DNA from 3 places in the Marinomonas sp. 63XJN7_9_ISO-PGPR-S23-217 genome. Region 3 is predicted to be linked to each of the others. Evidence: predicted binding sites of a transcription regulator. Region 3 holds the regulator's gene; each other region holds the start of a gene.

Region 1 (4,656 bases), 2.5 Mb from region 3:
GGGGTGACTTCCACTGATTTAATAAGTGACATAACCTTTCTCCGAGATAAATGATGTCTTATTAGCAAATAAAGCACTAATCGACAGATTGAACATAACATCCGCCGCCGCGATGACTCTAATCATGAAGCGACACCAATCCAGTAAAAGAGATAAAGACGACGAGAGTCGCTATGGGAAAGGCCTGCAATCTCATTTATCCGCTCCCACTATTTTTAGATTTATTGTTAAGGATGCATAACTTACCAACTAATATATTAGCTAATACAGCATTTAATATACTAATATATTAGTTATAAAGTGCAATCGTTTTATGCGTACTTATGGCATTATCGGCAAAAAGCAAACAAACAAATCGGCAGAGTGCCCCAATAATCACACTAGATAAACATGCCAATATGATAGAAAGACACAGCATAGAGCTGATCAAAAAGTATCTTGATCATCTAGATGAAACACCCAAATCGGCAGTAGACCGAATCTACGCTGACTTACACAGAAGAATCACTAATTTAGAACTTCCTCCAGGCGCTCCCTTAACTAGGGTTGACCTTTGTAAAGAGTATAACGTCAGCCAAACCCCCGTTAGGGAGGCCCTACTTCGTCTAGAGCAAGTTGGTTTGATTAAGGTTCGTCCACAATCCGGCACGGAAGTAAGCTACATTGATATACAGCAATTAGAACAGAATCATTTTTTGCGAGAAGCGTTGGAGTTCGAAGTGGTTAGATGTTTAGCATTACATCAAGACAGTAGACTACTGTCTCATTTAACCATGTTAGTGGATATGCAAGAAAGCTTAATTGGAGGCAACGCAGAGGACATAAACCTATTTAGCAAATTAGATAGATTATTTCATTCCTCGATGTTTGACGCTGTCGGCCAAAGCCAGTTATATGAGCTTATTTGCTCTCGATCTGGACATATGGACCGCATTCGCCGTTTACATCTCCCTTCAGAGGGAAAAGTACGCGGTGTTATCTTATCTCATAGAAAAATAATCCAAAGCATTACTTCCGGCGATCCCATCCAAGCAGTCGACTCGATGCGTGAACACTTAAGTGGCACACTATCCAAAGTCGAGGAAATTAAAAAAACGTACCCAGAGTTTTTTTTATAATCTCGTTAACAACACCTATTTAACAGAGAAATGAAAACAAGGCGACCGAGGAGGAGAGCTGAGCTGCTGTCGCCTTTTTGTATTATGATATTTTTGATAAATTATATATTTAAATTATCAAATGGTAATTGGAGCGCTCCTTGATGTTATCCAGCTTGGATCTTCACCAAATCGATTATCACCAATCGAGCCTTCTAAAGATAAGAGAAAGATCAGTAAGAGGGTACCAAATACAGGGATTACATTAAGAAAGATAAACCAACCAGAGCGGTTTATATCGTGTAGACGGCGGATACTCACCCCAATGGTTGGGGATAGAATCAAAAAGTTAAACACCAAAACAACGATCATTAATTGATCTAAGGTGATCAATGATTTTGATAAGAAGGATTGCACAAAAAACAAGAGACTGAGCAATAGATTGACAATCATATTACCCATAACAAAATACCAAAACTCTTTGCGAGACGAACGACCTGAAAACACGGCATATTTCTTAAAGGCAACCAGATACCAACCCATATCTTTCCTTCTCTTTTCATTCAGTTAGCTGATAGATAAACGCTCTGTAAAGAATATAACAGCATGGAATTAATCGCTAAAAAAATTACAACTAACCCTCAAAAAAGAGAACAGATTCAAACGCAAGTCTAGAAAACCATTAAAAAACCTTATACCGCACCAAACTGACGAGCAAATTCATCCAGTTTTTTACTGCGAATCGATTTCAGTTGGGCCAGTTCGGTTTTTGCTGACGTTTTTGCTTCAACAACAAGCTTGGGATCCTGATTGATTGCCGCATTTTTCAAGGCCGCTTCATAGGTATCTAACACCTCATCAAAATGATCCTGATAAGCCTCTTCTACCATGGCAAGTGCCACGTGGTAAGAAGCATTATTAGACTCCGCATCACGTTTTATGCGATCTAAAGAGTTTTGAAAATACAAGGACTGTAAAGTAACGTGGGGAGAAGAAGTACCTCGGGATTCTCTCCTTTCATTTACAACAATGCCTGATGAGGCGGGCTGAGTCGAAAAAACCGTACTTGCCTGTGTGTAGCTTACAGGCATTGTGTTCAAAACAAGAATTGCAGTGAGCGACTGCAATCTCTTAAAGAGAACTTTTTTCATGTTCACCTACTCCTATTGAAAAATAGCAACATACAATCTCCTCTATAAAAACGCGATTCGATTCTATGAAAAGTGAGATTTCATTCTATGGGGCAAGCGTGAACAGCACAATCCAATCAGTCCCATTGCACATTTAAACCTAAACCTTGCATTTTTATGACAAGACAATACGCAAGAAAAAACAACAAATATGCACAAACAACAAAAAATACCCCATTAAAGTAAATTAATTGTCATGAAATTGTCATGCTTACTATGGTTTACTCTTTGACGATAAATTCGATCGGGCAGTGATCGATATTTCTATTACATATCAATCAGGTATCACCCTGACTCAATGAGGAACGAAGAAATGACCCAGTCCGTTGATAATACTCGTCGTCGTATGCTCGGTTTTATGGCAGGCGCCCCTTTACTCCCTCTTGCTGGTGGGATATTCACCTCCAAAGCGTTTGCCGACAACATCACAGACTCCCCATTAGCCTCTGTCAGTTTTGTTCCAATGGCGGCGCCATCGTTAAGTAACCCAGCAGCCATGGCGACAACCTATATCAATTCGGCAATGCAGCTTAAGTTTGAAGATGGTTCTAGTCGCCTGGTTAAACTTGACTACCATCCTTTTTTCATTTCTGGCGATAAAGTTCCTGATGGTCAAGGCGGAACAGTCGTTGCAGGCGGTTATTATGATATTAACAATCGTCCAATTAACGATCCAACAGCGGGTAATCGCCAATTTTTCTCAGACTGTCCAGATGGTTCAAGTCTATTAACGGTAGAAGGTGCAAACGTACCTGGTGTTTACGGCAAACCAGTATTTGCGGTGGTTCAATTTGAATATACTTCGCGTGACGGCGGCGGTAACGATATGTACGGTCGTCTACCCTCCCCTATTGCCGTATTAACACTGGATCAAAACCAAGAAACGGGTGAATTGAAACTCGTGAAATATCACAATGTTGATACCTCCAGTGTTGGTGGTTTATGGATCACCTGCGGGGCGAGCTTGTCACCATGGGGCACTCACCTTTCCAGCGAAGAATATGAGCCAGACGCATCAAAAATGGATGATAAGCGCTTCAAAGCTTACAGTAAGAACTTGTTCGGCGATGAAAATAAAGCCACACCTTATAATTATGGTCACCTGCCAGAAGTCACCGTCAACAAAGACGGTACAGGGTCTATCACCAAGCATTACTGCATGGGCCGTATTTCTCATGAGCTTGTTCAAGTCATGCCAGATGAACGCACTGTCATCATGGGTGACGATGCGACAAATGGTGGTCTGTTCATGTTTATTGCTGACAAACCACGTGATTTATCTTCTGGTAAGCTATATGTAGGAAAATGGCATCAAACTTCTAACGAAGGCCCAGGTGCGGGCGATATTTCTTGGATCAAACTGGGTGAAGCCAATAGCGATGAAATCAAACGCCTAGTTGATGCAGGCATTAAATCTTCTGATATCATGGAAATCCATCATAAAGACCCAAAAGACCCAAGCTTCACTAAGATTGGCTACGGCGGCAAACCAAACTGGGTAAAACTGAAACCAGGTATGGAAAAAGAAGCGGCCTTCTTGGAAACACACCGTTATGCAGCGCTTGTTGGTGGCTCTTTAGGCTTTACCAAAATGGAAGGCACAACAGTCAATATCAAAGACAAAAAAGCCTACTCAGCAATGTCATACATCTATAAAACCATGACGGATGGCAGCAATGACATTCATGTTCAAGGACCAAAAGCTGGTGCCGTATATGAGCACAAGCTAACAGGCGGTCAAACAGACAGTGATGGCAACAGCATTGACAGCGAATGGGTATCGGTTCACATGCACGCTCCATTCAACCTAACAGGGGAAGACCTAAAAACTGCCGATGCAATCGGCAATACAGCCCATGCTGACCGTATCGCTAACCCAGATAATATCAAGTACTCTGAAAAGCTTCGCACTTTGTTCATTGGAGAAGACAGTGGCAATCATGTCAACAACTTCCTATGGGCCTATAATGTAGACAGCGGCGACCTATCACGCATTATGTCTTGCCCAGCAGGCGCAGAATCAACTGGCCTGCATGCGGTTGACGAAATTAACGGCTGGACCTACATCATGAGCAACATGCAACACCCTGGTGACTGGGAAAGCCCATTGCATGACAAAGTAAAAGATGTATTAGATCCATACGTCCGAGCTAATTACAAAGATCGTTATGGTGCGGCTGTGGGTTACATCACAGGGATTCCTAAAGTCTCTTAATTAATAAGCGACTTTACAACGATTTATCTGATCGGATAAACAAAAGGGCAACCATTTGGCTGCCCTTTTCTTTTACTCTATCGTTAAAAATTGCGAACATGTATTCAAAAAACCATATTACTACAACTTTTTTGCAGCCAAGTTGCACTAATAT
Region 2 (4,656 bases), 1.6 Mb from region 3:
AGTGTGAAAAAACATGGTATCAACGGGCAATGGTGACACCACAGGAGCGACGCGTCGGGGTGTTAGGATTGGGTGCGTTAGGGCAAGTCAGTGCAACACGCTTAGTGGATAATGGTTTTCATGTGTCTGGTTGGAGTAGAACGGCCAAAAATTTTGAGGGCGTGCCGTGTTATTGTGGTGAAGAAGGTCTAGATGCGTTGTTAGAGGACAGCGATATTTTGATTTGTTTGTTGCCCTTGACGGATAGTACTCGCGGTTTACTCAATCATGAAAGATTGGCCCTGTTACCCAATGGCGCCATGCTGATTAATTTTGCCCGTGGTCCTATCGTTGATGAGATGGCTTTGTTGGAACACTTGGACAATGGACATTTGGATCATGCCGTATTAGATGTCTTTGCCCAAGAGCCGTTGCCAACCTCACACCGTTTTTGGTCCCACCCGAAGGTGACTGTTTTGCCGCATATTTCCGCGCCAACGAATCCTGTTTCGGCCAGTCAGATAGTGGCTAAGGCGATTCGGCATTATCGTGCTAATGGTTTTATTCCAGAAGGTGTTAATGCCTCATTAGGTTATTAATAATGAAATAAATAAAGGTTTTCACTTTTCTGAATGGCTTGCAATAAGACCGTAGTATACTAACGCTACTCTTTTACGGACATTACAAGGGACTAATGTATGCCTCATTGCATTATTGAATACAGTCAAAATTTAGAACAAGAAGTGCCGCCGGTTGATTGGCTAGACGTGGTAAAGTCGGCTTGCCTTACTTCGGGCCTTTTTGCGGAGGAAGATCTGAAATTAAGGGCGCTTGCGTACAAAAATTTTGTGACGGGTGGCAAGGACGATGCCTTTGTACATGTCACCATTCGGATGCTATCTGGCCGTTCGGTTGAGAGCAGAAGAATGCTTTCCTCTTTGGTTCTTGATGCTTTGCAGGGTTTTAAGGTGGTGAATGTGAGCTTCACTGTCGACATATGTGAAATGGACAAAGAAACCTATACAAAAAAATGAGTACTGTCACTGTAATACTGACCTCTTTCTCTGAGAGACCCTAGGACAAAAACATGAAATGGTTGCTAGTACTGATATTATTTTCACCTTCTTTGTTGTGGGCAACAGAGAGTAAAGCACTGACGGATCAATCGTCTGTTAACGCTAAATCTGATACTTCCGATGATTCGACGCCGGAAGAACCAGCAGTTCCTGAACCTATTTCGGAACGTGCTAAAAAGGCCCATGGCCTTATACAGCAACGCATGGAACAAGAGCAAGCAACGGCCAATAATCCGTTTGTATTAACACCCTATAAAACCAATTATTTTTTACCTTTTAACTATAACCCTCACCCTGTCAGTAGGGCATTTTTAGGGGATAAAAACAGCTCAGATGATTTAAATGATGTTGAATTTAAATTTCAATTTAGCTTTAAAGTGCCTGTTTTATACGATGTGGTTGGTAAAAACAGTAGTTTATGGGTGGCTTACACTCAGCTGTCTTATTGGCAAGCTTACAATAGTAGCATTTCAGCGCCCTTTAGAGACACCAACTATGAGCCAGAAATGTTCCTAATGACGGAGCCCAAAAAAGGGCTTTTTGGTATTAAACCGACTTATGTAAGCTACGGTATTGTTCATCAATCGAATGGGCAATCAACGGCTTTATCTCGTTCTTGGAACCGTATATACGTTAACTTTTTGTTTCAGACTGAAAATACCGTTTATTCCATCAAGCCTTGGTACCGTATTCCTGAAAATGCGGCCGATGATGATAACCCCGATATTGAAAAATATTTGGGGTATGGGGAATTGACGATGGTGCATACCATTGACGATTATACATTTGATATGACCTTACGAAACAATCTTCGCACATCCGGTAATAAGGGGTCGGTACAATTAGGTTTTACCTTCCCTCTTTGGGGTAAATCGAGAGGTTACATACAGTACTTTAATGGTTACGGTGATTCGTTGCTTGATTATAACCACAGTTCACAAACGTTGGGAGTGGGGATTATGTTATCAAGCTGGTTATGAGTTAACGGGCTGTTTATTGTGAATGGTTTTTTCAATGCCTCGCATCATGCGAGGCATTTTTTTCTAGTCCGTGAAACCCTCATCATTTTACGGTGAGTATGTACTTCATACAGCTGTCATATAACTGCCGCTAAACTGACATTTTTCTATTCTATGTTAGGGGTAGACAAATAATGAGCGGGGTGGCGTATGAATATCCTTCAAAATATCCACGCAGTAGATGTACATACTTTTTCTTGGTGTATGGCACGTAAACATCGTGTTGGATTTACTCGAATTGGACGTGCTATTTCCTTTAGCGCGGATGGCCCATTGTATGCGCTGTTAGCTTTATCCCTATGGTGGTTAGAATTTAATACCTTGGTTTTGATCTTGGTGATGGGGTTTATATTAGAGCGTTGTTTGTATTTTCTTTTAAAGCGGGGATTTAAGCGTAATCGGCCTGCAGAGGCTTTGGAGAATTTTAGTAGTTTTATTATCCCATCTGACCAGTTTTCTTTTCCTTCAGGTCATACTTCGGGAGCATTTTTTATTGCCTATTGTTTAAGCAAATTTTTCCCCGAGTTTAGTGTTTTATTGTATGTCTGGGCCAGTCATGTAGGACTGTCTCGGATATTTTTAGGCGTTCACTTTCCAACGGATACGGTAATGGGAGCATTACTTGGAACAGCTTGCGCGGCCATCATGGTAGGAGTATTGGTGTGAGAATTTTGTACGGCGTTCAAGGGACTGGCAATGGCCATATTACTCGTGCACGTTCAATGGCAGCTGAGTTTCACCGAGCAGGCATTGACGTGGATTATATTTTTTCAGGACGAGACGCAAAAGATTACTTTGATATGGACGTCTTTGGGGAGTATCAAACCTTTCAGGGTTTGAGCTTTGTGGCGCGAAATGGCAAACTGGACATTGTCTCTACCTGTCGAAAAGCCAATGTCGTGAAGTTACTGAAAGACATTCGAACTATTAATACTCGCTCTTATGATTTGGTAATTACGGATTTTGAGCCCATTGTTGCTTGGGCGGCGAAACGCCAAGGAACCCCTAGTGTTGGGTTTGGTCACCAATATGCATTTCATCATAACATTCCGCAATTCAAAGGGAGTCGTATCGCTCAATGGATTATGATGCATTTTGCTCCTGCGACCACTCAGCTTGGTGCTCACTGGCATCATTTTGATCATGCAATTTTGCCGCCTTTGATTCTCATGGATAACAAACATAATAACCCTAAAGATGATCATGTCTTAGTCTATTTGCCTTTTGAGGACAGCGAAGAAGTCATGGAATGGTTGGAAGGGGTACCGAATTACCATTTTCGTATGCACTGTAAAGACATTGAGCCTGGTGTCTATGGCAATATAGAAGTCTTTCCTTTCAGTCGCATTGAGTTTCATAACAATTTAAGTGAGTGTGAATCTGTCTTGTGCAATGCTGGGTTTGAATTGAACTCAGAGGCATTGCAGTTGGGGCGTCGTATTTTAGCTAAACCACTGCAAGGTCAAATAGAACAACATTCAAATGCTATTGCTTTGGAGTATCTAAAACTTGCACACACCAGTAGCACATTGAGTTCATCGATTATTCAGAATTGGTTAGAGAGCAGTCGGGTCGTTCAGGTAAATTATCCCAATGTGGCGCGGGCTGTTGTGGGCTGGCTTCAGAAAGGAAATGACACGAAATTATCAACTTTATGTGAACAGTTGTGGGCACAAACGTCCAGTTTGTCCGGTGATATTGATTTTAGTTTTGATGGATCGACCACCGCAGGCTTGCGTCGGCGGCAACGTACAGTCCTAGTGTAAACCTATTTCAGGACTACAGGACAGAAGAGTATTAAACGCCTCTTTAGCAGTGCTAGGGAGGCGTATTTTGTGGCTTATCGGTATTGCTAAAACCTTTTTTTATACGTTTGTAACGGGGTAGGCCTGAATTAGTTGTTTGCATCTAACGCTAAGTTTTCATCAGCCCGGTTGATCTCTTTGATATATTGATAGACACGTTTTTGATATTTCTCAGCCAGACCTTTTACTTCATAAATTAAGATTTCATTTTCATCTATGTCAATGATCTCTGGCAAACTGGTAAACACTCGGTTTTGTATATCGTTCATGGTGAAAACCTGTTCACTGATGACCAGTTTATTAATGCTGGTGGATTGAGTGAGTTTGGTGATGTCATCCATTAGTTCGCCTATTTCATCTGCATCAAACGTGTCATTTTTCATCATCTCTGTAATATGAGGCGTTCCTTTGTGTAATCCGAGGTGGAGGTTCAAGGCGGGAGCGTCATGGTATAATTCGTTTTCTAATAGGGCTTCCGTTAAACCGATAATGACGTGAGCGGCACTAATGGCTTCCATATATAAATGATCGCCTGTGTCCTCTGCATTAAACAGGATGAGAACGGAGTCGTCTTGATATTGGTGGACTTGTCCATGAAAGCGTTCGGTTGTTTGGAAAATCGCACGGTAAATGGGAGTAAGTAAGTTGGCAACCTGAAGCGGTGTCATGTTTTCGTGCCATTCATTAATATTGAGAATATCGATGAAAAGCACACAGCTGCGCCGTTTTGACTCTGCTAAAATGGTTTCAAAATCGATTTCTAATTGTGTTTTTGCT
Region 3 (4,656 bases):
AAGACCATGTGGTGGAGGCGGTCAAATCCGGTGTGACCGATTATTTGGGGAAACCGTTTTCCAGTGAACAGCTGGTGAATAAGGTGATGAGCGCTGCCAAAAAGCATAATATGCAAAGCAAGCTGACCTCGCAAAAACCTAGAAGTGCTTCGCCTGCTGGTGGTGTCGCATCGGCATCATTGGATGTTTTGATGGGGGGAAAATCATCTCGTAAAGTCGAGGCGACGAAATTTATCAACCCTGATGCCCCTGTCCCCACAGTGAAAGATGTGAAAATTCCCACTATGGTGCGTTTCGAAGGCAAACAGTTTCGCTGCATGGTGATTCAATTTAGTAAACAAGACGCCACCATGCTGATAAAAAGCGATGACGTGATTCCTCAAGTATTGGGACAATCCGTTTTGGATTTAGAGTTTGAGGGCAAGGTCAATCGCCTGAATTATTATGTCCAATCTGTCGCCACCACGGAGAAGAAACATGATTCAACCTTTTTAACTGTTGGTTTGGGGCTGATTGACCAAGATGCTGAAAAAGAAGCGTTTATCAGTAAGCTGTTTGATAGCTTATAGTGTTATGTATTGAACCCTTATAACCCCCTCCCAGCCTCCCCCTTGGCAAGGGGGAGGAGCCGACAGTTCCCTCCCAGCTCCGTTGTAAGGGGAAGGGGTTGGGCTGAGGAATGTCTTGTTCCCTCCCCTTATTTAAGGGGAGGGTTAGGGTGGGGTTTATTGGTCTTTTACAATAGGCTCTTTGTCATCCTCAACATTTTTTTCTATTGCAGAAAACGCTGGAATATCATCCGTCCGTACTCGGTTGGCTGGGAAATGACAAGAGAAGCGACTGCCACGGTTGAGTTCGCTAAGGATCTGTAACTTAGCATCATGGTGCATGAGCACATGTTTGACGATGGCTAAGCCTAAGCCCGTGCCGCCCGTTTTGGTACTACGACCCTTATCGACTCGGAAAAATCGCTCCGTTAAGCGCGGAATGTATCTTGGGTCTATGCCTAAGCCGTGGTCGGCAACTGAAAACACGCCACTGAATTCATTAGACTCCCATTTCACTTTGATTTCACCGCCATCTGGTGAATACTTGATGGCGTTTACCACCAAATTAGAAAACGCACTGTAGAGTTCGTTGTAGGCGCCGTACAGACGTGCTTTTTCTGGAATATCAATGTCTAAAGAATGTTTTTCAGTAAGTAGAGGTGACGCAATTTTCTTAATGGCTTCCGTCCAAGAAGACACCTCATGCCAATGTTCTTCTTCTCGTTTATCGTTGCTTTCTAAACGCGATAATAGCAACAAATCTTCGATTAAATGTTCCATGCGCTCCGACTGCTCAGACATATTTGCGATGCCTTTTTGCATGCTGGCGGGCAGGGAATCTTGGAACATTTCTAACGTTTCTAAATAACCTTTAATGACCGTTAAAGGGGTTTTTAGCTCATGGGAGGCATTGGCGACAAAGTCTTTGCGCATTTCTTCGAGCAGGTGCAGTCTTGTGACATCGCGGATAAAAATCAAATGATCATTTTTATCGTACAAGGTGGTTTGGACTTCTAAATAAACGCCCTCTTTGGCCGGTGACTTAATCACCAGCGGTTCTCCAAAACGTTTTTGGGTAAAGTAACGAAAAAATTCTGGGTTGCGAACAATATTGGTAATGGGCTGCCCTCGATCAACTGGGCGCATTAGGCCTAAAAAGTGTCCTGCCGAGTTATTCCACCACTCTAAGTTGCCTTGGTTATCGGCCATAATGACGCCTTCTTTTAGGGCGGCGGTAGAATTCTCGATACGATTCAGAGCTTGGCGCATACGGCGCTTCGATTTACGCTGCTTTTTCTGCAAACGGTAGACAACATCGAAGATATCTCCCCAGATACCATCCGATTCAGGGGGGGCGCCTCGCCCAGAGTGACGTAGCCAATAATGAAATTGGTAAAGTTGATACAGCTGCCAATACAATGTTCCCAATAAAAACAAAAGTACGACGGCTTGTAAGTGGTTTATGATAAAACCGATGACGATGCAGGCCAAAAGCCCTAAAGACCAGCGAATTATTGCTCTTCGCCAAACTGCTTTCATATTATATGACTAAGTCCTTTTGGGAGAGAATCGGTAGCCAGTCCCTCGAACGGTTTGAATCAAAAAGTCGTGACTGCTACCAATGGCTTTTCGTAAACGGCGAATATGCACATCAACGGTACGTTCTTCCACATAAACATTACCGCCCCATACCTGATCCAATAATTGTGCCCGTGAATAGGCTCTTTCTTGGTGAGTCATGAGAAATTTTAGCAGACGGTACTCCGTCGGCCCCATATCTAGCGGCTTATTGTCAATGGTAACGCGTTGGCTAATAGGATCAAGGGTTAACCCTTCGATTTCAATTGGCTCATCTACCCCTTGAGGCGTGGCTCGACGTAGCACCGCTTTCAGTCTGGCGACTAATTCTCGTGGCGAGAAGGGCTTGGTAATGTAATCGTCAGCACCGACTTCCAGCCCTTGAATTTTGTTGTCTTCCTCGCTTTTTGCCGTCAACATAATGACGGGGATTTCCGCTGTTGCACTGTCTTTTTTTAGGCGACGAGTCAGTTCTATGCCGCTACTCCCTGGCATCATCCAGTCGCAGAGAATCAAATCAGGTCGATGGTCGACAATGATTTCGTGGGCTTGTTGGCTATTTTCTGCTTCCATATATTCGTATCCCGCCATTTCTAAGGCGACGGCGATCATTTCGCGAATGGAAGACTCATCATCAATGATTAATACTTTTTTACCGGTCACAGGATCTACCCTCATCTCAGGAACGGTTTAATTAAAACGTCTTAGTATGACAGTTATATGAAAATGTCACATATTCGCCATATATTACATAAATAGTAAGCTAGCAGCGATGCCAATAAAGATACAGTAGCCAATTCGGTTATTATCTAAGAAAGCATGGAAGCAGGCTTGTCGGTCACGTTCTTTGGCTTTTTGGTATTGCAGCCCAAATAATCCCAAACTGATGATAAGCGACACAAAGTAGATCCAGTTAAGGTGGGCCAGTATCCCGATCCAGACCAATAGGGATAACGTCAGACCTTGTAGACAGAGAATAACAAGTAAATCGTATTTGCCGAAAAGGATCGCGGTGGATTTAATGCCGACTTTTAAATCGTCGGGTCGGTCTGTCATGGCATAGTAGGTGTCATAGGCAATGGTCCAGAAGCAATTTGCCACAAACAGCATCCACAACTTGGGGTCTAGCAGATCCCCGCCTTGGGCGCTGTATGCCATGGGAATCGCCCAAGAGAACGCCAAGCCAAGAAATAACTGGGGCAGGTGGGTGTAGCGCTTCATAAAGGGGTACAGTGCGGCTAATCCTAAGCCGACGAAAGACAGCAAAATGGTTCGTAAATCGGTACACAGCACCAACAAAAAGCTCAATACGACCAAAAAGGCGAACAGCCCCAGCGCTTCTTTTTCGGACACACGGCCAGACGGTAAAGGACGATTTTTCGTGCGCTCAACGTGTCCATCGACTTTTCGGTCAGCGTAATCATTGATGACACAGCCGGCAGAACGCATGCTAAACACTCCCAGAACAAAAATGACAATAAGGTGCCATTGGGGCCAGCCATCGGCCGCTAGCCAAAGGGCCCATAGGGTCGGCCACAGCAAGAGTAGGGAGCCAATAGGACGATTAAAACGCGTTAAGTCGGCGTAATCTTTAAGCTTGTTCATGGGAGTCCATTGATTTAGTCGTCAGAATTAGGCGAAGCCGCCTTTATGTTATGCCATTGTCTCGAAAAATGCTTCACTGACCAAGATACCAGAGCCAAATTGTTGGAAAACAGAGCGTCTTGCCCAGACTTTAGTATGGTGATTGGTAAATAAGCCTTTGGGAAGGGCCGCTACCTCAATAGGGCTGCGTTTAAGTGCCCTATGTTTAAACAAATAACCGCCTAATGGTTTATTGTGCAAATGTTTCACTTGTCGCCAATGACCTCGTAAGGCGTTGGCTGGGATAATGGAGCGGGCGTATATAACGGTTCGACCATCGACTTTTAATAATACCGTGCGAACACGCGCAGCATCGCGTGGCTTCATGTTGAGTCGTCGTTTTTCACGCGGTGTTGCTTTCCCCCAACCATCCTCAATAACCTCTACCGTGAGTTGGCCTCTTTTTTTCAACTCTGCGGTGATGGATTGACTGGTCGTGAGCCAAAACCAAAGTGACGCTGGAATTTGCTGTTTGTTAATTTGTTTTAAGGGTTGCCAACGGTAGTGCAGGGCAAGTGTCAGATGATGATTTAATTGCATGTTAGGCCAATCGTTTAGAGCCCTTTTATCGACACTGGTGTTTCTGCCAGTGCATAAAGGTCTCGATTAGTGACATGGCTATTATATTGAGGTTTCGCAACCTTGTCCCATAGAACAATGCATAAAAAAGCCTCGCCTTTATGTCCAACGTCATGGTGGAACATCAAGGTGAGGCTGTTGATCCGATTTGTTTAGTTAACAGGGAATCAGTATCAATGGTTCAAAATTTGGCTTAGGAACAATTGTGTACGGTCATGCTGTGGATTATTGAAAAACTCTTGAGGCTCATTGGCCTCCACAATTTCTCCAGCATCCATAAAGACCACGCGATCCGCCACGGTTTTAG

Evidence for each region. The regulator PhoB, encoded in region 3, activates phosphate uptake and scavenging genes when phosphate is short. The targets are predictions, from matches to a motif close to TGTCATANNNNTGTCANA.
Region 1: a site for PhoB is predicted at 2,480-2,497, ahead of AC0VYI_RS13480 (PhoX family protein). Genes of this name have one in related genera too.
Region 2: a site for PhoB is predicted at 2,150-2,167, ahead of AC0VYI_RS06785 (phosphatase PAP2 family protein). Genes of this name have one in related genera too.

What each region holds. Positions count from the first base shown of each region.
Region 1 is NZ_CM149678.1:2,885,925-2,890,580, forward strand. Features, by position in the region: gene AC0VYI_RS13460 (glucarate dehydratase family protein) at 1-32, opposite strand, end outside; gene AC0VYI_RS13465 (GntR family transcriptional regulator) at 324-1,118, shown strand; gene AC0VYI_RS13470 (DUF805 domain-containing protein) at 1,236-1,640, opposite strand; gene AC0VYI_RS13475 (hypothetical protein) at 1,790-2,248, opposite strand; gene AC0VYI_RS13480 (PhoX family protein) at 2,601-4,502, shown strand.
Region 2 is NZ_CM149678.1:1,452,991-1,457,646, forward strand. Features, by position in the region: gene AC0VYI_RS06770 (2-hydroxyacid dehydrogenase) at 1-578, shown strand, start outside; gene AC0VYI_RS06775 (5-carboxymethyl-2-hydroxymuconate Delta-isomerase) at 678-1,013, shown strand; gene AC0VYI_RS06780 (phospholipase A) at 1,067-2,035, shown strand; gene AC0VYI_RS06785 (phosphatase PAP2 family protein) at 2,225-2,740, shown strand; gene AC0VYI_RS06790 (MJ1255/VC2487 family glycosyltransferase) at 2,737-3,840, shown strand; gene AC0VYI_RS06795 (AhpA/YtjB family protein) at 3,969-4,656, opposite strand, start outside.
Region 3 is NZ_CM149678.1:5,348,013-5,352,668, reverse strand. Features, by position in the region: gene AC0VYI_RS24900 (response regulator) at 1-569, shown strand, start outside; gene phoR (phosphate regulon sensor histidine kinase PhoR) at 726-2,087, opposite strand; gene phoB (phosphate regulon transcriptional regulator PhoB) at 2,097-2,789, opposite strand; gene ubiA (4-hydroxybenzoate octaprenyltransferase) at 2,874-3,731, opposite strand; gene AC0VYI_RS24880 (chorismate--pyruvate lyase family protein) at 3,780-4,310, opposite strand; gene AC0VYI_RS24875 (amino acid ABC transporter ATP-binding protein) at 4,523-4,656, opposite strand, start outside.